Regions from separate parts of the Pseudomonas sp. NPDC087803 genome, predicted to be linked through region 2. Evidence: riboswitches for the same ligand, from Rfam matches in the RefSeq annotation. Region 2 holds a riboswitch; the other holds the start of a gene.
What was found. Region 2 has a riboswitch for cobalamin ahead of cobO (cob(I)yrinic acid a,c-diamide adenosyltransferase). Riboswitches for the same ligand answer to the same signal wherever they lie in the genome.
Positions count from the first base shown of each region.

Region 1: another riboswitch for cobalamin. It lies ahead of cobW (cobalamin biosynthesis protein CobW); the one in region 2 lies ahead of cobO (cob(I)yrinic acid a,c-diamide adenosyltransferase).

Region 1 is NZ_JBIUVO010000001.1:349,603-360,563, reverse strand. Features, by position in the region: gene ACIOUG_RS01535 (fatty acid cis/trans isomerase) at 1-2,238, shown strand, start outside; gene ACIOUG_RS01530 (acyltransferase family protein) at 2,417-3,442, shown strand; gene nfuA (Fe-S biogenesis protein NfuA) at 3,500-4,084, shown strand; gene cobM (precorrin-4 C(11)-methyltransferase) at 4,276-5,022, opposite strand; gene ACIOUG_RS01515 (cobalamin biosynthesis protein) at 5,104-5,517, opposite strand; gene ACIOUG_RS01510 (CbtA family protein) at 5,514-6,212, opposite strand; gene ACIOUG_RS01505 (CbtB domain-containing protein) at 6,224-6,421, opposite strand; cobalamin riboswitch at 6,542-6,764, opposite strand; cobalamin riboswitch at 7,618-7,831, shown strand; gene cobW (cobalamin biosynthesis protein CobW) at 7,929-8,999, shown strand; gene cobN (cobaltochelatase subunit CobN) at 9,003-10,961, shown strand, end outside.
Region 2 is NZ_JBIUVO010000034.1:22,570-33,530, reverse strand. Features, by position in the region: gene hda (DnaA regulatory inactivator Hda) at 1-434, shown strand, start outside; gene ACIOUG_RS17155 (C40 family peptidase) at 660-1,274, shown strand; gene ACIOUG_RS17150 (C40 family peptidase) at 1,495-2,031, shown strand; gene ACIOUG_RS17145 (PQQ-dependent sugar dehydrogenase) at 2,164-3,477, opposite strand; gene ACIOUG_RS17140 (hypothetical protein) at 3,544-4,128, opposite strand; cobalamin riboswitch at 4,294-4,525, shown strand; gene cobO (cob(I)yrinic acid a,c-diamide adenosyltransferase) at 4,607-5,218, shown strand; gene ACIOUG_RS17130 (cobyrinate a,c-diamide synthase) at 5,215-6,615, shown strand; gene bluB (5,6-dimethylbenzimidazole synthase) at 6,612-7,262, shown strand; gene cbiB (adenosylcobinamide-phosphate synthase CbiB) at 7,259-8,167, shown strand; gene cobD (threonine-phosphate decarboxylase CobD) at 8,160-9,152, shown strand; gene ACIOUG_RS17110 (cobyric acid synthase) at 9,149-10,600, shown strand; gene cobU (bifunctional adenosylcobinamide kinase/adenosylcobinamide-phosphate guanylyltransferase) at 10,749-10,961, shown strand, end outside.

The DNA of each region.
Region 1 (10,961 bases), on a different contig from region 2:
GCGCAGGAACCCGCGATCTCACCGATTTCATATACCCGAGACATCCAGCCGATCTTTACCGAGAAATGCGTGGCCTGCCATGCCTGCTACGACTCTGCCTGCCAGCTCAATCTGGGCAGTGGCGAAGGTGCAGGGCGGGGCGCGAGCAAGATGCCGGTCTACGACGGCGAACGCAGTCAGGCGGCGCCGACCACCCGGCTGTTCTACGACGCCTTCGGCAAACGCGCCTGGCAGCAGAAAGGCTTCTATTCGGTACTGGATGCCCAAGGCAGCCAAGCCGCGCTGATGGCGCGCATGCTCGAGCTGGGGCACAAGACCCCGCTGACACCCAATGCCAAACTGCCGCAAGACATCGTCCTCGGCCTGCAACGGGAAAACATGTGCGCGATGCCTGCCGAGTTTGACGGTTACGCCGGCGCCCACCCTCAGGAAGGCATGCCGCTGGCGGTGACCGGCCTGACCGATCAGCAATACCAGACCCTGCAACGCTGGCTGGCGTCCGGTGCGCCGATCGACGAGCAAGGCCTGGCGCCAAGTGCCAAGGAGGCGCTGCAAATCGTTCAGTGGGAAAACCTGCTCAATCAGCCGGGGGCGCGGGAAAGTCTGGTCGGGCGCTGGTTGTTCGAACACTGGTTCCTGGCGCACATCTACTTCAAGGATGGCGAGCCGGGGCACTACTTTCAGTGGGTACGTTCGCGCACGCCGAGCGGCCAGCCGATCGACCTGATCGCCACCCGTCGCCCGAATGACGATCCGGGCACCCAGGTTTACTACCGCCTGTGGCCGGTGCAAGGGGTGATCGTGCACAAGACCCACATCACCTATCCGCTGAGCGCGGCGAAGATGGCGCGGGTCAAGAGCCTGTTCTACAGCGGCAACTGGCAGGTCACTGCGTTGCCGGGTTACGGGCCGCAGAGCCGGGCCAATCCGTTCGCCACGTTCGAGGCGATTCCGGCGCAGGCGCGTTACCAGTTCATGCTCGATAACGCCGAATACTTTGTGCGCACCTTTATTCGCGGTCCGGTGTGCCGTGGGCAGATTGCGACCGATGTGATCCGCGACAACTTCTGGGCGCTGTTCCAGGCGCCGGAACACGATTTGTACATCACCGACCCGATCTATCGCGGCCAGGCCACGCCACTGCTGGCGATGCCGGGGCAGAACGACGACGTCGGCAGCGTGCTGAGCCTGTGGCACAACTACCGCAACAAGCGTAACGAATACGAAGCGCTGCGCCGCGACAGCTACGCCGAACTGCCGGCGCCGAGCTGGTCGAGCCTGTGGGCCGGCAACGATAACGCGCTGCTGAGCATCTTCCGCCACTTCGACAGCGCCTCGGTGACCAAGGGCCTGATCGGTGAGGTGCCGCAGACCATGTGGCTGTTCGACTACCCATTGCTGGAACGCACCTATTACCAGTTGGCGGTCAACTTCGACGTGTTCGGCAACGTCTCCCATCAGGCGCAGACCCGCCTGTATTTCGACCTGATCCGCAACGGCGCCGAGCAGAACTTTCTGCGTCTGATGCCGGCCGATTCCCGCGAGGACTATCTCGACGATTGGTACCAGAGCAGCGGCCAGTTCAAGATGTGGCTCGACTATGAGGCCATCGACGACGACAAGCCGACCGCGCTGAAGCTCGACGAGAAAGACCCGAAATACGACTTCGCCATGCAGTTGCTGGCGCGTTACGGTGATCTCAATGCGCGGCCCGATCCGATCAATCGCTGCGAAGGCGCCTATTGCTCGCGGCCGAATATCGACCCGGCCCTGCAGAATGCCGAACAGGCGCTCAGTCGCCTGACGTCGCGCCCGGCCGCCGGCCTGAAGGTGATCGACCAGTTACCGGAAGCGAGCATGCTGCGCATCGAAACCCGCAGCGGCAAGCGCGAGGTTTACAGCCTGCTGCGCAACCGTGCGCACAGCAACGTGGCATTCCTGTTGGGTGAATCGCTGCGCTATCAACCGGGGCTGGACACCTTGACCGTCTATCCGGGTGTGCTCAGCAGTTATCCGAATTTCATCTTTAACATTCCGGCCGAGCAGGTGCCGGAGTTTGTCGATGCCATGGAGAACGCCAAGGATGCCGAGCGCTTCGAGAAAATCGTCGAGCGCTGGGGAATTCGCCGCAGTCATCCGCAATTCTGGTTCTATTTCCATGATCTGAGCCAGTACCTGCACGAGACCGACCCGGTGGAAGAGGGCGTACTGGACATGAACCGCTACGAGAATCTTTGATCGTTTGAGAGGGGGCTGCTGTCCCAATTCTTAGCAACACCGCAAAACCCCTGTAGGAGCTGTCGAGTGCAACGAGGCTGCGATCTTTTGATCTTTTAACCAGAAGATCAAAAGATCGCAGCGTGCCGCAGCTCCTACAGGAGGTAGGTGTTCCAGGAATTGTGGACAGGAACCGATCATGTTGATTTCAGTGCAGGCCCTGCGGGCGTTTGCCGCGTGGGCGGTGGTCTGCCACCACTTCATGCAGATTTTCTTTGACTTCAAGGCGCGCGGCCCGGTCGGGCAGTTCTTCATTGATAAGGGCGCAGTCGGCGTCGATGTGTTTTTTGTCATCAGCGGCCTGGTGATCTTTCTGTCCACCGAAGACAAGGTCCTGCGGCCCGGACAGTTCCTGTTGTATCGCCTGTCGCGCATTGTCCCGGCGTACTGGTTGTACACGTTGCTGATGGCGTTGCTGGTGGTGTTCGCCCGGCCGCTGTTACCTGATCAGACGGTGGATTGGGCGCATTTCCTGCTGTCATTGTTGTTCATTCCGGCACAGAACCCCGGCGGCTACGGGATTTATCCGACGCTGAATGTCGGCTGGACGCTCAATTACGAAATGCTCTTTTATGTGCTGTTTGCCTGCGCGCTGATGTTTCGCTGGCAGGTGCGCTTGCTGGTGGTCGCCGCGTTGCTGTTTTCTGTGTGCCAGGCGTTTGGCTGGATCAATGAGTTTTACCGTGCGGATATTGTTTACGAGTTTCTGCTGGGGATCGGCATCGGCATGCTCTATCGTCGGGGCTGGATCGGCGCCGGCTTGTGGCTGCCGCTGTTGGCGATTGGCGGCGCGTTGTCGGCGATCTATCACTTGGCGCCGGCACCGCGGTTGTTGAACTGGGGTGTGCCGAGCGCGGTGCTGGTGATGTCGTGCATGGCGCTGGAGCGTTATGTCGAGCGCAACCACCTGCTCAAGCTGCTGGGCGATTGTTCTTATTCGGTGTACCTGATGCATGTGCTGGTGCTGTCGATTGGCGGTTTTATCAGCCAGCGCTACGGGATCAATCCGTATCTGATGTTCATCGGCTGCGCTCTGGCCATCGGCGTGGGTTCGTGGTTGAGCTACGAATGGGTGGAAAAACGCAGCTATCAGTGGCTTAAAGCGCGGATTGATCGCGAGCCGGTTTGCGCGCCTGTCGAGAATCTTTCCCGACAAAAATACTAGGACTTTGTCCGGCGCAACGATTGGCGTAAACTGCGCCCAAGCCTGCGAGGAGTTTCCATGACCGCTATTACCATTACCGACGCCGCCCACGATTACCTGGCTGATCTGCTCTCCAAGCAGAACACCCCGGGCATCGGCATCCGCGTCTTCATCACCCAGCCTGGCACCCAGTACGCCGAAACCTGCATTGCCTACTGCAAGCCGGGCGAAGAAAAACCTGAAGACACGGCGCTGGGGCTGAAAAGCTTCACTGCCTACATCGACTCGTTCAGCGAAGCGTTCCTCGACGATGCCGTCGTCGACTACGCCACCGACCGCATGGGCGGCCAGCTGACCATCAAGGCGCCAAACGCCAAAGTACCGATGGTCAACGCCGACAGCCCGGTCAACGAGCGCATCAACTATTACCTGCAAACCGAAATCAACCCGGGGCTGGCCAGCCACGGCGGTCAGGTCAGCCTGATCGATGTGGTTGAAGACGGCATCGCCGTGCTGCAGTTCGGCGGCGGCTGCCAAGGCTGCGGCCAGGCCGACGTGACCCTGAAGGAAGGCATCGAGCGCACCTTGCTGGAGCGCATTCCAGAGCTCAAAGGTGTGCGCGACGTGACCGACCACACGCAGAAAGAAAACGCCTACTACTGAGTAAGGTGTTCACTGCGAACATGAAAAACGGCGCCCCGTGAGCGCCGTTTTTTTATGCCCGTACTTTGTGGTGAGGGGATTTATCCCCGATGAACTGCGCAGCAGTTCCATTTTTTTGGGCTGCTTCGCACCCCATCGGGGATAAATCCCCTCACCACAGGTTTTGTACCCAGCCACAAAAGTCATCTGACTCAGGGTCTGTAGAGATGCGCATGCCCCGCGCGATACAGCGACGATTCGCTGAACACCTCACTCCCCAACACTCGTCCCACCAGAATCAACGCCGTGCGCCGAAACCCCTTGGCCTCGACCTTTGCGGCTATATCCTCCAGTGTCCCCACCACCCAATCCTGATCCGGCCAAGTCGCCCGGTGAATCACTGCAATCGGGCAATCCGCGCCGTAATGCGGCAGCAGTTGCGCGATGATCTTCTGCAGATGGTTAACCCCCAGGTGAATCGCCATGGTTGCGCCGTGCTGCGCCAGACTGCTCAACTCCTCACCCGCCGGCATTGCGGTCTTGTCCGCGTAGCGGGTCAGGATCACGCTCTGCGACACGTCCGGCAGCGTCAGCTCGGCGCCGAGCAAGGCTGCACAGGCGGCGGTGGCGGTGACGCCGGGAATGATCTCGAACGGAATCTGCAACTCGCGCAGATAACGAATCTGCTCGCCAATCGCGCCATACAGGCTTGGATCTCCCGAATGCACCCGCGCCACATCCTGGCCTTTGGCATGGGCGGATTTGATCAGTTCAATGATCTGTTCCAGGTGCAATTCGGCGCTGTTGACCACGCTCTCTGCCTGATGCCCCTCCAGCACGGCGGCCGGTACCAGCGAGCCTGCGTAGATGATCACCGGGCAACTGCGGATCAGCCGCTGGCCTTTGACGGTGATCAATTCCGGGTCGCCGGGGCCGGCGCCGATGAAGTAGACGGTCATGAAGAAATCCTGTGAAAAACGGGGCAGGGCAACGCTTCAGATGAAGATTGCTCATGATCAAACAGGGGGATTATCGGGATTTTACGCAGCGCCGGCCAATGCCAAGGTTGCCTGAGCGTATTTCTGCCGGGAAATCAGCAGCTTTGCCGGTGCCTGAATCAAATGCTCGGCAAGAGCCAGGGCGGCACTTTCCGCCACGCCGTAGCAACCGGTGCGTTCGTAGGCGATCTGCGAATGGTGGCTGAGCCGCTGCTGGTAACTGGCCAATTCGTCGCTGCTGAAATACAACAGCGGCAACGCCAGTTGGCTGGCCAGTTCCTGCAGGCCGGGTTCATCGCGTTTAAGATCGATGCTGGCCAAGGCCTTGACCGCTGCAAGTTCTATACGATGCGCCTGCAACGCCTGGTCGAGTAACGCGCGCAGCGTGCTGGCCGGGCAACCGCGCTGGCAGCCCAGGCCGACCACGAAGGTCGGCGCTGCGCGGTCATCGGTCATGCGTGGTACTGACCTTCGCTTTTGCGGCGGAAAAACCAGGCGCTGATCAGGCCCAGGGCCAGCCAGAACGCCACGTTGGTCAACTGCGAAGCGATTTTGAATTGAGCTTCCAGCGCTTCCGGGGCGAGCATCGAATGCACTTCCGGTTGCGGCGCGCCGATCACGTGCGGCACGGCCAGGATTGCCACGCCCAGCAGCTTCATCAGCCAGTGACGGCTGAACACGATCAGGGCCAGGCCGACAGCGGTGGAGGCGGCGGTGCCGATCCACCACGTTTGCCGCGAAGCCAGATCGGCGGCAGCGGTGCCCGGCAGTTCAGGCGGCAGACCGAGGGTTGGCGCGAGGACGAAGGTCGCGTAACCGGCTAGGCCCCAGAGCAGACCCTGCGAGGTTTTGGTCGGTGCACGCAGGGTGTACAGGCCGGCGAGCATCAGGGCGAAACCGACCGCCACCACCAGATTGCCGCCGGTGGTCGAGACCACACGCTGCCAGCCGTCTTCCGGCTCCCAGGCTTCGGCATCGTGGGTGTGCGCAGCCGCGCCGGCTGCATGTTCATGAACCGCCACCGGTTCGGATTTTTCGAAGGTTTCAGCCTGCAGAATCAGCGGCGAGACCCAGAAACTCTGCAGCAGAGTCAGCAGCAGGGCGGCCAGCAGGCCGGTGAAACCTGCGGTTTGCGCAATACGCTTGATCATGTCGGCAGGTCTCAGTGGCACGGGAACGCGGCGCTGTGGCGAGTATCGTGAGCGGCGTTGTGCACCGCTTCGATGTGCGAGAAGCCGGCGAAGTACACCAGGCTGGCGCCGAGGATCGACGCGAAGATCGCGGCGGTCAGGCGTTGGCTCAACGTGGCGGTGCTGGAGATTTTGTCGGTGTTGCTACCGGTGCTGCTGATGATCGACATGGCGCTTCCCTCTGGAGTGTCAGCGGGTGTTTCGAGCGCATGAAGACCCCTGCGAGTCGGGCACGCAGAGGTTCGAACAGCGCCCGCCCACCGCGGGTTTGTTATGTTCAGCGACGCAAATGCGCACTGTGTGTTGCGGGCCGGTCTCCGGGCTCACGAGGGGTTGGCGTCTGGCCGACCTGCAAGCGTCACCTTCCCATGCCGTACTGGCACAGTGGATCTGACGCTTCGCTCGCTTACCGTTGCGGGGGCAGCACCGGACTGACATGGCTTTGAGTAAAGCACATGATTCACCGGTTTCCCGTTTCACCCTGTGAAGGGCACCCGTAACAAGGTGTGTAGGAGAGCATGGGTTGGGGATTTGAGTCAATTGAGTGGGGTGGGTATATCCGTTGCTGCGGTAACGGCCACTTAGGGTTCCGCCCTTACGGCGGGTCACTTTTGGCAAACGCCCCAAAAGTAACCAAAAGGTCTATGCCCTGACGTTCGGCCCTCGCCTAGGCTCGGGTTCCTTCGCTGCGGGATTCATCCGTGGGGCAGCGCCTACGGTTTGCTTCGCTGCACCTCCTCTCGCTGTGTTTGGCTGCGCCAAACGGTCGCTACGCTCCCACCCCCGGATAAATCCCTCCACTCAGCCTGCCGACGGGCCCTCAGATCAAAAGCGGTACTCGAGCTAACGCTCATTGTGTTGAGTGGTGAAAAGCGGATGCGGTCTGCTGTGATTTTTGTTGGAGCTGGCTTGCCAGCGATGACGGCCTGACAGCCGACCAATCTCTCACTGAATGCACCCAGTCCCATGTAGGAGCTGCCGAAGGCTGCGATCTTTTGATCTGCTTTGGCTTTGGCTTTGGCTTTGGCTTTGGCTTTGGATCTTGATCTTCAGCCCCTTCGGCAGGCCGAGCGTAGGTGTTCATCCGGGGGTTAGGCGCGCAGCGCCATGCGGCGAAGCCGCATACATCGAGAGGAGGTGCAGCGAAGCAAACCGGAGGCGATGCCCCCGGATGGACACCGTAGCGAGGGAACACTGAGCCTCAGCGAAGTGCCGTACGCCGGGGCAAAGCCTTTTGGGTTACCTTTTCGGCGTTTGGAAAAGGTGACTCGCTGTAAGAGCGAAACCGCCAGCGGCAACACCCGAAGGAACGGATATGCCCCCAATCCAAAAATCCACCAACCATTGACCGGTCACCACCCGATGCGTAGCCTTGCGCTTTCGAGGTTCTTCGGCCCACGCCGAAGCTAAGAAGGGAACGCGGTCAAAGCCGCGGCTGCCCCCGCAACTGTGAACGGTGAAGTTCGTTGCCACGCCACTGCCAGCTCAATCGACTGAGCCCGCGGGAAGGCGCAACGAATGCCCGGCCCAAGGCCTGAACACCGTCAGCCAGGAGACCTGCCTCGTCACAGATTTCTCACTACAACCGGGCGGGGTGATCCGGTGGCGAATTCTTCCGCGCGCATGCTCGCAGCGGATCTCGTCCCGTATGCCCGCCACCTTGCCAAAGGGCATCCGATGAAAACACTGGCCAAACTCCCCGTCACCATCGTCACCGGTTTCCTCGGCTCGGGCAAAACCACCTTGCTGCGACACATGCTCGACAACGCTCAGGGCCGCCGCATCGCGGTGATCGTCAACGAGTTTGGCGAACTGGGCATCGACGGTGAAATCCTCAAGCAATGCACCATCGGCTGCACCGAAGAAGAAGCCACCGGCCGCGTCTACGAACTGGCCAACGGCTGCCTGTGCTGCACGGTGCAGGAAGAGTTCTTCCCAGTGATGCGCGAACTGGTTGCGCGTCGCGGCGACCTCGACCACATCCTGATCGAGACGTCCGGTCTGGCCCTGCCAAAACCGCTGGTACAAGCCTTCCAGTGGCCGGAAATTCGCAGCGCCTGCACGGTTGACGCGGTGATCACCGTGGTCGACAGCCCGGCGGTGGCCGCCGGCACTTTCGCCGCGTTCCCGGATCAGGTCGACGCCCAGCGCAAACTCGATCCGAACCTCGATCACGAATCGCCGCTGCACGAACTGTTCGCCGACCAACTGGCCAGCGCCGACCTGGTGATCCTCAACAAGGCCGACCAGACCAGCGCGGAAGATCTGGCTCGCGTTCGCGCTGAAGTCGCCGAAGAACTGCCGCCCGCCGTAAAAATCATCGAAGCCAGCAACGGTCGCCTGCCGCTGGACGTGTTGATCGGCCTCGGCGCCGGTTCCGAAGAACACATCGACAGTCGCCACAGCCATCACGATCACCACCACGACGGTGATGACGATCACGACGACCACGATCACGACGCCTTCGATTCGATCTCCATCGAGCTGCCGCAAGCCGACGAAAGCCTGCTGCTCGACGCGCTGACGCAATTGGTGGTCAAGCACGGCATCCTGCGCGTCAAAGGTTTCGCGGCGATTCCGAACAAGCCGATGCGCCTGTTGATCCAAGGTGTGGGCACGCGTTTCGACAAGCACTTCGACCGCCAGTGGGGCGCTGACGAAGCGCGCGTCACCCGTCTGGTGCTGATCGGTCAGGAACTCGACGCCGCGCAGCTCGAAGCGCAGCTGCGCGCCGCGCTCAGCGTTTAAACCATGCACCTGCTCAGGACCCAGCCCGGCGGTTTCGTGTCGGATGACAACATCGCCGACCTTGGACAAACCCCCGCCGAGCTGGTGATCCTATGCAGCGGCGACTCCAGCCTGGCGCTGCTCGCCGAAGCGGCGCAGCAACTGCCCGAGGATTACCCGAGCCTGCGTCTGGCCAATCCGATGCAGGTGCAGAATCACGCCTCGGTCGATCTGTATGTCGATGAGGTGCTGCGTCACGCCAAAGTGATCCTGATCTCGCTGCACGGCGGCATCGCTTATTGGCGCTATGGCGTCGAGCGTCTGGTGGAGTTGTCCGAGCGCGGCGTGCAGGTGATTCTAGTGCCGGGGGATGATCGTCCCGACCCGGAACTCAGCGACCTGAGCACCGTGCCCGCCGAAGATCGTGACCGTCTCTGGCAGTTCCTGCGTCAGGGCGGCATGGGCAATGCGCTGGACTTCTTCCACTGTCTGGCCAACCGCTGGCTGGCGCGGGATTACGCCTGGGGCGAGCCGCAAGCGCTGCCGCGTACGGCGATTTACCACCCACAGAAAAACACCGCCGCACTGAGCGACTGGCAAGCCGATTGGCAGCCGGATCGCCCGGTGACGGCGGTGTTGTTTTATCGCTCGCATTTGCAAGCGGCGAACACCGCGTTCATCGATGTGTTCTGCCAGCGCTTGCAGGCGGCGGGGCTCAATCCGTTGCCAATTGCGGTCGCCAGCCTGAAAGAACCCGGCTGCCTCAGTGTGGTCGAGGACTGGCTGGATGAGGTCGAGGCGGCGGTGATTCTCAACACCACCGGGTTCGCGCAATCCAGCCCGGAAGCCCCGCACCTGCGGCCGTTCCGGCGCAATATTCCGGTGATCCAGGCGATTTGCGCTCAGGACAACGAACCGGGCTGGCGCGACAGCGAGCAGGGTCTGGGGCCACGGGATCTGGCGATGCACATCGCCTTGCCGGAACTCGACGGGCGCATCATCAGCCGGCCGATCAGCTTCAAGGACTTGGCCTGGCGCAGCGAGCGCAGCCAGTCCGACGTGGTCTGCTACCGGGCGCAACCCGAGCGCATGGATTTTGTCGCCGAACTGGCGCGGCGCTGGAGTGATCTGGCGCGGCTGCCGAACGCGGAAAAACGTATCGCGTTGATCCTCGCCAACTACCCGACCCGCGATGGTCGGATTGGCAATGGCGTCGGTCTCGACACGCCGGCGGCGGCGTTGAATATCCTGCGCGCGTTGCAGGCTGAGGGCTTTCCGTTGACGGCGGAGTTGCCGGACAGCGGCACCGCGTTGATCCAGCAATTGCTCGGCGGCGTCAGCAATGACCTCGACAGCATCGACCTGCGTCCGTGCCAGCAAAGCCTGGCGATGGACGCTTACTTGACGATGTTCAACGCGCTGCCCGCCGCCAATCAAGCGGCGGTGGTCGAGCGCTGGGGGCCGCCGCAAAATGATCCGATGTGCCGCGACGGACGAATGATGATCGCCGGTCTGCGTTTTGGCCTGACCTTCGTCGGCATTCAACCAGCGCGCGGTTATCAGGTCGATCCGAGCGCGGTGTACCACGACCCGGATCTGGTGCCACCCCACGGCTATCTGGCGTTCTATTTCTGGCTGCGCAACACCTATGGCGCGCACGCAGTAATCCACGTCGGCAAGCACGGCAACCTCGAATGGCTGCCGGGCAAGGGCGTGGGGCTTTCGGAGAATTGCTGGCCGGACGCGCTGCTCGGACCACTGCCGAACATCTATCCGTTTATCGTCAACGACCCGGGCGAGGGCGCGCAGGCCAAACGGCGCACGCAAGCAGTGATCATCGACCACCTGATGCCGCCACTGACCCGTGCCGAAACCTACGGCCCATTGCGCAATCTGGAGCTGCTGGCCGACGAATATTACGAGGCGCAACTGCTCGATCCGCGTCGTGCGCGGGAGTTGCAACGCGACATTCTGCAACTGGTG
Region 2 (10,961 bases):
TCCTCGACAACCTTGAACAGTACGAACTGGTCTGCCTGGATGACTTGCAGGTGATTGCCGGCAAGGCGGACTGGGAAGAGGCGATGTTTCATCTGTTCAATCGTCTGCGTGACAGCGGTCGCCGCCTGCTGATTGCCGCTTCAACCTCGCCACGCGAATTACCAGTGAAGCTGGCCGACCTGAAATCGCGCCTGACCCTGGCGCTGATCTTCCAGATGCGCCCACTCTCCGATGAAGACAAATTGCGTGCGTTGCAATTGCGCGCTTCACGTCGCGGTCTGCACCTGACCGATGAAGTCGGACATTTTATTCTGACCCGTGGCACCCGCAGCATGAGTGCATTGTTCGACCTGCTCGAACAGCTGGATCAGGCCTCGTTGCAGGCGCAACGCAAGCTGACGATTCCGTTCCTGAAAGAAACCCTTGGTTGGTAACCAGCCCTTGAAATACGCGGCTTTCAGCGCGTTTCGACATATTTCAGGCGCCAGAAAATCCGCGTTTCCGCACCCTGTGCAGACCGCGTATCGAATGAAATGGGCTTAAGCGCTTAGATGTAAACGAGAAACCGGGAAGTCACAAAAAGATCGATTGAATTTGCAAATGAGGCCGATAGCGGGCATAGTCTCGGCTTCTTTACAACTTCAGCCACGGTCGTGCCCATGCTAAATCGCTTCGCACCCCTCGTGCCTCTCGCACTCGTCACCCTGTTGTTCGGTTGCGCTGCTCATTCTCCAGTTCAAGAGCAGTCTCAACAGGTTAAAAATTCCGCCACTGCCCAGTCTTCCGTTATTTATCAGGAAGAGCTGGACACCGAAAAAGAACTCTCGGACTTCAACAAGAAGCCGTACGAGCTCCCGGTTCTGGCCGACAGTATTCTTGAACGCGGCATGTCCCTGATCGGTACCCGTTACCGTTTTGGCGGTACCTCTGAAGCCGGCTTCGACTGCAGTGGTTTCATCGGTTACCTGTTCCGCGAAGAAGCCGGCATGAATCTGCCGCGCTCCACCCGCGAAATGATCAACGTGGATGCCCCGCTGGTCTCGCGCAGCAACCTCGAGCCAGGCGATCTGCTGTTCTTCGCCACCAATGGTCGTCGCGGTCGCGTGAGTCACGCCGGGATCTACCTGGGTGACAACCAGTTCATCCACTCCAGCAGTCGTCGCAGCGGCGGTGTTCGCATCGACAGCCTGGGTGACAGCTACTGGAGCAAGACCTTCATCGAAGCCAAGCGCGCCCTCGCGATGGCACCGACCGTGGTCACTGCCCGCAAGTAATTTCCCCGTTGTCGCCACGTCCGTGGCGACAAAAAAGCTTCCCGGCAGGGGAGTAGACTTAGACTTTACAAGGTGAAGTTAAAGTCTTACTTGAAGTTTGCCGCGTAGCCGCTAGAATCCTGTGTCTATATTGATGGCAAACCGCCTGCGTGCTGCGCAGGCGGTTTTGTTTCTGTCCATTCGGCAGAGAAAGCCGCAGCCAGATCAGGATGTTCTGCTTATGACAATGTCGGCCCGCCTCACATTGATCTTCTTCGCAGCGCTGCTCAGCGCCTGCGCCAGCCGCACTCCGCCGCCTGCGCCCGTGGTGCGCGCCCCGGTGGTATTCGGGCCCTCCCAAGCTTTTTCGCCTGCTGCCGAAGACGTGCTGTTTCGCGCGCTGGGCCTGGTCGGCACGCCTTATCGCTGGGGCGGCAACACACCAGACTCCGGGTTTGATTGCAGCGGCCTGATCGGTTTCGTCTACCGCGATGCTGCCGGTATCTCCTTGCCGCGCTCTACCCGCGAGATGATCGTGATGCAGGCGCCGAATGTCGGCAAAGAGGGTTTGCAGACCGGCGACCTGATCTTCTTCGCCACCAATGGCGGTTCGCAGGTCAGTCATGCGGGGATCTACGTCGGGGAAGGGCGCTTCGTGCATGCGCCGGCGACGGGCGGTACGGTGAAGCTGGACAGCCTGTCAAAGGCGTACTGGCAGAAGGCGTATCTGAGTGCCAAGCGGGTGTTGCAGCCGGAGCATCTGGCGCATAACCCGTAGTTCAAATAGCTCACAATCCAATGTAGGAGTGAGCCTGCTCGCGATAGCGGTTGATCAATCAACACTGATGTTGAATGTGACACCGTCATCGCGAGCAGGCTCACTCCTACAGTTGTTTTGGGATAGACCAAGTTACTTGGCGGACGATACCCGCCACACCTTGTTCCCCACATCATCCGCCACCAGCAACCCCCCTTGCTGGTCGATCACCACGCCTACCGGGCGGCCCAAAGCGTTCTCGTCCTTGTCGAGGAAACCGGTCAGCACATCCACCGGTGCTCCGTTCGGCTTGCCAGCGGCGAACGGTACGAAAATCACTTTATAGCCACTGTGCGGTTTGCGGTTCCACGAGCCGTGCTGGCCGACGAATGCGCCTTCCTTGAACTGTGCCGGCAGGCTGTTGCCTTCGGCGAACGTCAGGCCCAGCGAGGCGGTGTGCGGGCCTACGGCATAGTCCGGGGCGATGGCTTTGGCCACCAGGTCCAGATTCTGCGGTGTCACGCGCACATCCACGTGTTGACCGTAGTAGCTGAAGGGCCAGCCATAGAAGCCGCCGTCCTTGACCGAGGTGATGTAGTCCGGCACCAGGTCGCTGCCGATTTCGTCCCGCTCGTTGACCGCTGTCCACAGCGCGCCGCTGGTGGGCTCCCAGGCGAGACCGTTGGGGTTGCGAATGCCCGAGGCGAAAATCCGGTGGTTGCCGGTAGCCCGGTCCACTTCCCAGATCGCCGCGCGACCTTCCTCTTTATCCAGACCATTCTCGCCGACGTTGCTGTTCGAGCCGACGGTGACGTACAGCTTGCTGCCGTCCTTGCTGGCGATGACGTTCTTGGTCCAGTGGTGGTTCAGCGTGCCGCCCGGCAGGTCGGTGACTTTGATTGGCTGGGTCTTGATCTCGGTCGCGCCGGGTTCGTAGTGGAAGCGCAGCAGGCGATCGGTGTCAGCGACGTACAGGTCATTGCCGACCAGCGTCATGCCGAACGGCGAATTGAGGTTTTGCAGAAACACCGTGCGGGTCTCGGCCACGCCGTCGTGGTCGGCGTCGCGCAGCAGGGTGATGCGATTCGGGCTCGGCACGCCGGCGCCGGCCTTGCCCATGACTTTCTTCATCACCCAGCCACGAATGCCGCTGCTGTCGTCAGGCTTGGGCGGGGCGTTGGTTTCCGCCACCAGCACGTCACCGTTGGGCAGCACGTAAAGCCAGCGCGGGTGATCGAGGCCTTCGGCGAATGCTGCGACTTGCGTGCCGGCCGCGGCGGTCGGTTTGCCGCCCGCAGGCCAGCCGATCGCCGGGGCGATGTTCACCGTCGGGATCAGGGTTTTGTTTGGCTCGGGCAGCTTCGGTGACGGACCGGTGCCGTCGGACACTTGCAGGCTGGAGGATTCACCACAGGCGGCGAGCCCTCCGGCGAGGGCGATGACGAGAGCGAGTTGGGTTTTGCGCATTACTGATCTTCCCTATGAATGCATGCTTAATCATAGAGGAGCGCGCGCACCCGATGGTTCAACTGCTCAACCGCGGGCCTCTTTGAACAGCACGGCGATGCCCGGGTGATAGTTGCCCGCTTCGCTGTGCAACTTGCGGTAGGCGTAGGGGAAATACCAGGCCACTGCGCAGCTGTGTTCCTTTTGCAGGTCGTCGACCATGTCCTGCAACTCTTCGGGGCTGGCGCTGTGCTGGGCCTTTTGCGGGGCGACAAACAGGCAGCCGAGCTTGAGGTCGCTGGCAAAACTGATGCGTTTGGCGTCGCTGGTGATGTCCAGCAGGGCCTGGGTCAGATTCAGGTTGCTGACCCGTGGCCAGCGCTGGGTCGCTTGAAGGTAGGCGCGGTCTTCGGCGCCGGCGATGAACAGGTCGGCGCGGGCATTGCGTTCGCCTTCTTCGTTCTGCTTGCGGGTGGCGGTATCGCAGAGGGTCACCAGTTCGGCCATCCATGCCGCCGCGGAGAGCAATCCGAGATTGGCTTTCTCGTCATGCCAGTAAGGGGTGTCGTTGTCGCCGCGAATGGAGTTGTAGCGGTCGATACAGTCAAACCAGCGTTCCAGCATCGGGCGCAGGAATTCCAGGCGCGGGTTGCTGATGATCATGCCTTGCATCGTCATCATCCTTATTGTTGTGGTGTGCTTTTTCAGTCAAAAAGCATGGCTCTTTGATATCATTTGTCTCAGCGTGGCACAAGATTGGCGTCAGATAATTGATCGGCGGCAGTTATTCGCCCGACGGCCCCCTCTTTAATTGACGCTCCACCCCCAACCCTCTAACCTTCGCGGCTTGTTTCAGGTGCTCTGTGACGCGTGTCGACAGAGTGAAACAGGGAAGCCGGTGAGGGTTGTCTTCAGGCGAAGAACGATCACGATCCCGGCGCTGCCCCCGCAACGGTAAATGAGTGAAAACTGCGCATTGAGCCACTGTGTCGACCGACGCGGGAAGGCGCGCAGTCAGGCGATTCGCCGCTCATGAGCCCGGAGACCGGCCTGATCCATCCAGCGGCATCACGGTGGGCGATGCCAGGCTTTTTGCCGTCTATTCTTGTGCCTGCCCGCCGTTATCCAGCCTCAACGGAGAGCTCCCCCCATGACCGATTCCCCCGAGCGCGACGAACGCCATCTGGCGCGTATGCAGCGCAAAAAAGCCGTGATCGACGAACGCATCGCCAATTCGCCTGACGAGTGCGGCCTGGTGCTGGTGCTGACCGGCAATGGCAAAGGCAAAAGCAGCTCGGCGTTCGGCATGCTCGCCCGCGCCATGGGCCACGGTATGCAGTGCGGCGTGGTGCAGTTCATCAAGGGCCGTAACAGCACCGGCGAAGAACTGTTCTTCCGCCGCTTCCCCGAGCAAGTGCGTTTTCACGTGATGGGCGAGGGCTTTACCTGGGAAACCCAGGACCGCCAACGTGACATCGCCGCAGCCGAAGCCGCGTGGGCCGTGTCCCGCGAGCTGCTGCGCGATCCGTCGATCGGTCTGGTGGTGCTGGATGAGCTGAACATCGCGCTCAAGCACGGCTACCTCGATCTGGATCAGGTGCTCAGTGACTTGCAGGCGCGTCCGCCGATGCAGCACGTGATCGTCACCGGTCGCGCGGCGAAGCCGGAAATGATCGAGATGGGCGATACCGTCACCGAAATGGGCATGCTCAAACACGCCTTCCAGGCCGGCATCAAAGCGCAGAAAGGCGTCGAACTTTGAATCAACCACGTCACTGCCCGGCGGTATTGATCGCCGCGCCGGCCTCCGGTCAGGGCAAGACCACCGTCACCGCCGCGCTCGCGCGCTTGCACCGCAATCAGGGGCGCAAGGTGCGCGTGTTCAAGTGCGGCCCGGACTTTCTCGACCCGATGATTCTCGAGCGCGCCAGCGGTGCGCCGGTGTATCAACTGGACATGTGGATGGTCGGCGAGCAAGAAAGCCGCCGTCTGTTGTGGGAAGCCGCCGCCGAAGCCGATCTGATCCTGATCGAAGGCGTGATGGGCCTGTTCGACGGCACGCCGTCGAGCGCCGATCTGGCGCGGCATTTCGGTGTGCCGGTGCTCGGCGTGATTGACGGCACCGCCATGGCCCAGACCTTCGGCGCATTGGCGTTGGGGCTGGCGCGCTATCAGCCGGACCTGCCGTTTGCCGGCGTCCTCGCCAACCGGGTCGGCACCCTGCGTCATGCGCAATTGCTCGAAGGCAGCCTCACCGAAGGTTTGCGCTGGTACGGCGCATTGTCCCGGGAAACCGGGATCGAGTTGCCGAGCCGCCATCTCGGTCTGGTGCAGGCGAGCGAACTGAATGACCTCGACCTGCGCCTCGACGCCGCCGCCGAAGCCTTGGCCAGCAGTTGCCAGGTAGCGCTGCCACCGGCCGTGGCATTCGCCGCGCCTGAAATGATCCCTGCTGAACCGCTGCTCGATGGCGTGCGCATCGCCGTCGCTCGCGATGAGGCTTTTGCCTTCACCTATGGCGCCAGTCTCGATCTGCTGCGGGCGATGGGCGCCGAGTTGAGTTTCTTTTCGCCGATCCGCGATACGCAATTACCCGAGGCCGACAGTCTGTATCTGCCCGGTGGTTACCCGGAATTGCACCATGTCGCGCTGGCGCAAAACACTCCGATGCTCGACGCGATCCGTGCGCACCACGCCGCCGGCAAACCATTGCTCGCCGAGTGCGGCGGGATGCTCTATCTGCTCGACGCGTTGACCGACGTTGACGGCGCCCGCGCCGAATTGGTCGGGCTGCTGCGCGGTGAGGCGGTGATGCAAAAACGTCTGGCGGCACTGGCACTGCAAGCGGTGGATTTGCCAGAGGGCTCGCTGCGCGGTCACACCTATCACCATTCCCTGACCAGCACCGAGCTGACACCGATTGCCCGAGGCCTGAGCCCGAATGGCGGGCGCGGGGCGGAGGCGGTTTATCGGCAAGGGCGGATGACGGCGTCGTATGTGCATTTTTACTTTCCGTCGAATCCGACGGCGATTGCCGCATTGTTTGCGCCAGATCTCAAGACCGCCATCGCTGGCAAGCCAGCTCCCACAGTGGCCGGTGTCATGCCTGAAGAAACGCGATCCCCTGTGGGAGCTGGCTTGCCAGCGATGGGGCCATGACCGACAACGCATATTCCGAGGCCGAGCGCACAGCGATCTATAAAGCCATCGCCGAACGCCGCGACATGCGTCACTTCACCGGCGGCACGGTCGAACCGGAGCTGCTGCGCCGCCTGCTCGAAGCCGCGCATCAGGCGCCCAGCGTCGGCCTGATGCAGCCATGGCGCTTCATCCGCATCAGCGACCGCGCCTTGCGCGGGCAGATTCAGCACCTCGTCGAAGAAGAACGCGTGCGTACCGCCGAAGCCCTCGGCGAGCGCAGTGATGAGTTCATGAAGCTCAAGGTCGAAGGCATCAACGACTGCGCCGAAGTGTTGGTCGCAGCACTGATGGACGATCGCGAAAAACACATTTTCGGCCGTCGCACGCTGCCGGAAATGGACATGGCCTCGCTGTCCTGCGCGATCCAGAATCTGTGGCTGGCGTCCCGTGCCGAAGGACTGGGCATGGGCTGGGTCTCGCTGTTCGAACCGCAGGCACTGGCGGATCTGCTGCAGTTGCCGGCCGGGGCCAAGCCGCTGGCAGTGTTGTGCCTGGGGCCGGTCAAGGAATTCTATCCGGCGCCGATGCTGGTACTCGAAGGGTGGGCGCAGGCGCGTCCGCTCAATGAGTTGCTGTACGAAAATTATTGGGGAGTGAGTCAATGAGTGTGGCGTTGTTGAGTGTCGCCGCGGTCGCGCTGGATGCGCTGCTGGGTGAACCGAAACGCTGGCATCCGCTGGTGGCGTTCGGCAATTTTGCCGGGCGCATCGAGCGCCGTTTCAATGCGGGCGGGCGTGGCTGGCGCAGTCACGGGGTCACTGCGTGGGTGATCGCGGTGCTGCCGCTGACCTTGCTCGCCACCGCGTTTTCCTGGGCACCGTACGTGGGCTGGATCGTCGAGATTCTGGCGCTGTATTGCGCCCTCGGCATGCGCAGCCTCGGTGAGCATGTCGCGCCGGTAGCCGCCGCCTTGCGCGCGGATGATTTGGAAGAAGCGCGCAAGCGTGTCGGCTATCTGGTCAGTCGCCAGACCAGCGAACTGGACAGCACCGCCGTCGCCCGTGCCGCCACCGAATCGGTGCTGGAAAACGGCAGTGACGCGGTGTTCGCCGCGCTGTTCTGGTTTGTCGTGGCCGGTGCGCCGGGCGTGGTCCTCTATCGCCTGAGCAATACGCTCGACGCGATGTGGGGCTATCGCAACGAACGCTTCGAGCGCTTCGGCTGGTGCGCGGCAAAAATCGACGACGTGCTCAACTACATTCCGGCCCGGCTGGTGGCGCTGACCTACGCGCTGCTGGGCAACACCCGGCTCGCCTGGAAGTGCTGGCGCAATCAGGGGCCGCAATGGGACAGCCCTAACGCCGGTCCGGTGATGGCGGCCGGCGCCGGTGCGTTGGGCGTCGAACTGGGCGGGCCGGCGATCTATCACGGCGAACTGCATGAGCGTCCACAACTGGGCGAAGGTCCGCCGGCGGATGCCGATTCGATTGATCGCGGCTGGCAATTGGTCCAGCGCGGGGTATGGTTATGGCTGCTGATTCTCTGCGTGGGGGCTGAATTCTATGCTTGAGCACGGTGGCCGGCTGCGCAAGGCTGCACTCGATTACGGAATTGCCGAGGCTGACTGGCTCGACTTGTCCAGCGGCCTCGCGCCGTGGCCGTTTGCGCTGCCGGAAATTCCGTTGCGCGCCTGGGCACGCTTGCCGGAAACCGACGACGGGCTGGAGCAGGCCGCGTGCGATTACTACGGCGCCCCGCAGGTGCTGCCGGTGGCCGGTTCGCAAATGGCGATCCAGTTGCTGCCGCGTCTGCGCCGCGCTGGCAAGGTCGGTGTGTTGTCGCCGTGTTATGCCGAGCACGCCGAAGCCTGGCGGCGCAGTGGTTACATCGTGCGCGAAGTGCTGGAGCAGGAAGTCGAGTTCTTTCTCGACAGCCTCGACGTGCTGGTGGTGGTTAATCCGAACAACCCCACCGGCCTGAGCCTGACCCCGGCGCGGCTGCTCGACTGGCACGCGCGGCTGGCTCAGCGAGGCGGCTGGCTGGTGGTCGATGAAGCGTTCATGGACAACACGCCGCAGCTGAGTCTGGCATCGCATACCCATCAAGTCGGCCTGATTGTGTTGCGTTCGTTCGGCAAGTTTTTCGGTCTGGCCGGGGTGCGTCTGGGCTTTGTATTGGCTGAGCGCAAGTTGCTCAGATTGCTCGCGGAGCAGGTGGGGCCATGGGCGGTCAGCGGGCCGACACGGGTACTTGGTCAGGCCTGTCTGCAAGACACCGAAGCGCACACCCGGCAACGCATTCGCAGCGATGAGGCCAGTGAACGTCTGGCGCTGCTGCTGGAGCGCTACGGCTTCAAACCCCACGGCGGTTGCGCGTTATTTCAGTGGCTGATCACCGAGCACGCGGCGGCGCTGCACGAGTTCATGGCCCGACGCGGAATCCTCCTGCGCATCTTCGTTCACAACAGCAGTCTGCGTTTCGGTCTGCCCGCCAACGCCGCTGAAGAAGCGCGTCTCGAACAGGCGCTGCAAGCCTTTGCCAAGGAATCGAAATGACCACGCTGATGGTGCAAGGCACCACGTCCGACGCCGGTAAAAGCACGCTGGTGACGGCGCTGTGCCGCTGGGCCACCCGTCAGGGCGTGGCGGTGGTGCCGTTCAAACCGCAGAACATGGCGCTCAACAGCGCGGTGACCGCCGACGGCGGCGAGATCGGCCGGGCGCAGGCGGTGCAGGCGCAAGCCGCGCATCTCGAACCGCACACCGACATGAACCCGGTGCTGCTCAAGCCCAACAGCGACACCGGCGCGCAGGTGATCATCCATGGCCGCGCGGTCACCAGCATGAACGCGGTGGCCTATCACGACTACAAAGCCATCGCCATGCAAGCGGTACTGGCTTCGCACCAACGGCTCAGCGCGGCGTATCCGCTGGTAATGGTCGAAGGCGCCGGCTCGCCGGCCGAGATCAATCTGCGTGCCGGTGACATCGCCAACATGGGCTTTGCCGAAGCGGTAGATTGTCCGGTGCTGCTGATTGCCGACATCAATCGCGGCGGCGTTTTCGCGCATCTGGTCGGCACGCTGGAGTTGCTGTCGCCGAGTGAGCAGGCGCGGGTCAAGGGCTTCATCATCAACCGTTTTCGCGGTGACATCGCCTTGCTGCAACCGGGCCTCGACTGGCTGCAACAGCGCACCGGCAAACCGGTGGTCGGCGTGTTGCCGTACGTGATGGACCTGCATCTGGAGGCCGAGGACGGCATCGACCAGCGCCAGACCGACAAGGCCGAGCAGGTGCTGAAAGTGATGGTGCCGGTGCTGCCGCGCATCAGCAATCACACTGATTTTGATCCGCTGCGTTTGCATCCGCAGGTCGATCTGCAATTCATCGGCCCGGGGCAGGCGATTCCTGGCGCCGACCTGATCATCCTGCCCGGCTCGAAAAGCGTGCGCAGCGACCTCGCGTATCTGCGTGCCAATGGCTGGGACACGGCGATCAATCGGCACCTGCGCTATGGCGGCAAGTTGCTGGGAATCTGCGGCGGTCTGCAAATGCTCGGTGAGCAGGTGCACGATCCGCTGGGGCTGGAAGGCGCTCCGGGTTCCAGTGCCGGCCTCGGTTTGCTGGCGTTCGAAACCACGCTGGAAGCCGAGAAGCAATTGTGCAATGTGCGCGGACGTCTGGCGCTGGAAAACGCCGCGGTCAGTGGCTATGAAATCCATGCGGGCGTGACGGTAGGGCCGGCGCTGGAGAATGCGGCGGTGCATCTGGATGACGGCCGTTGCGATGGCGCGCAGAGTCTCGACGGGCAGGTGTTCGGCACCTATCTGCACGGCTTGTTCGAATCGCCGCAAGCCAGCGCCGCGATGCTGCGCTGGGCGGGGTTGAGCGATGTGCAGGAGGTGGATTACCACGGCTTGCGCGAGCGCGATATCGAGCGACTGGCGGATCTGGTGGAGAAGCATCTGGATACTTCGTTGTTGCGTGAACTCTGCGGGATTTGAGCGGCCTGTCCAGGCCCCATCGCTGGCAAGCCAGCTCCCACAGGATTCGATGTCGGATACATATTTTGTGAACACAGCTGAACCCTGTGGGAGCGGGCTTGCCCGCGATGAGGCCGGTGATCTCACTAAACCTTTTCTGGATAAAAAAATGCTCCAACTGATCCTCGGCGGCGCCCGCTCCGGCAAAAGTCGCCTGGCGGAAAAACTCGCCAGCGCCAGCCATCTGGCCGTCACTTACATCGCCACCAGCCAGCCGCTGGATGGCGAGATGAACGAACGGGTCGCCCATCACCGCGCCCGGCGTCCGGCCGAATGGGCGCTGATCGAAGAACCGCTGGAGCTGGCCCGCGTCCTGCGTGAA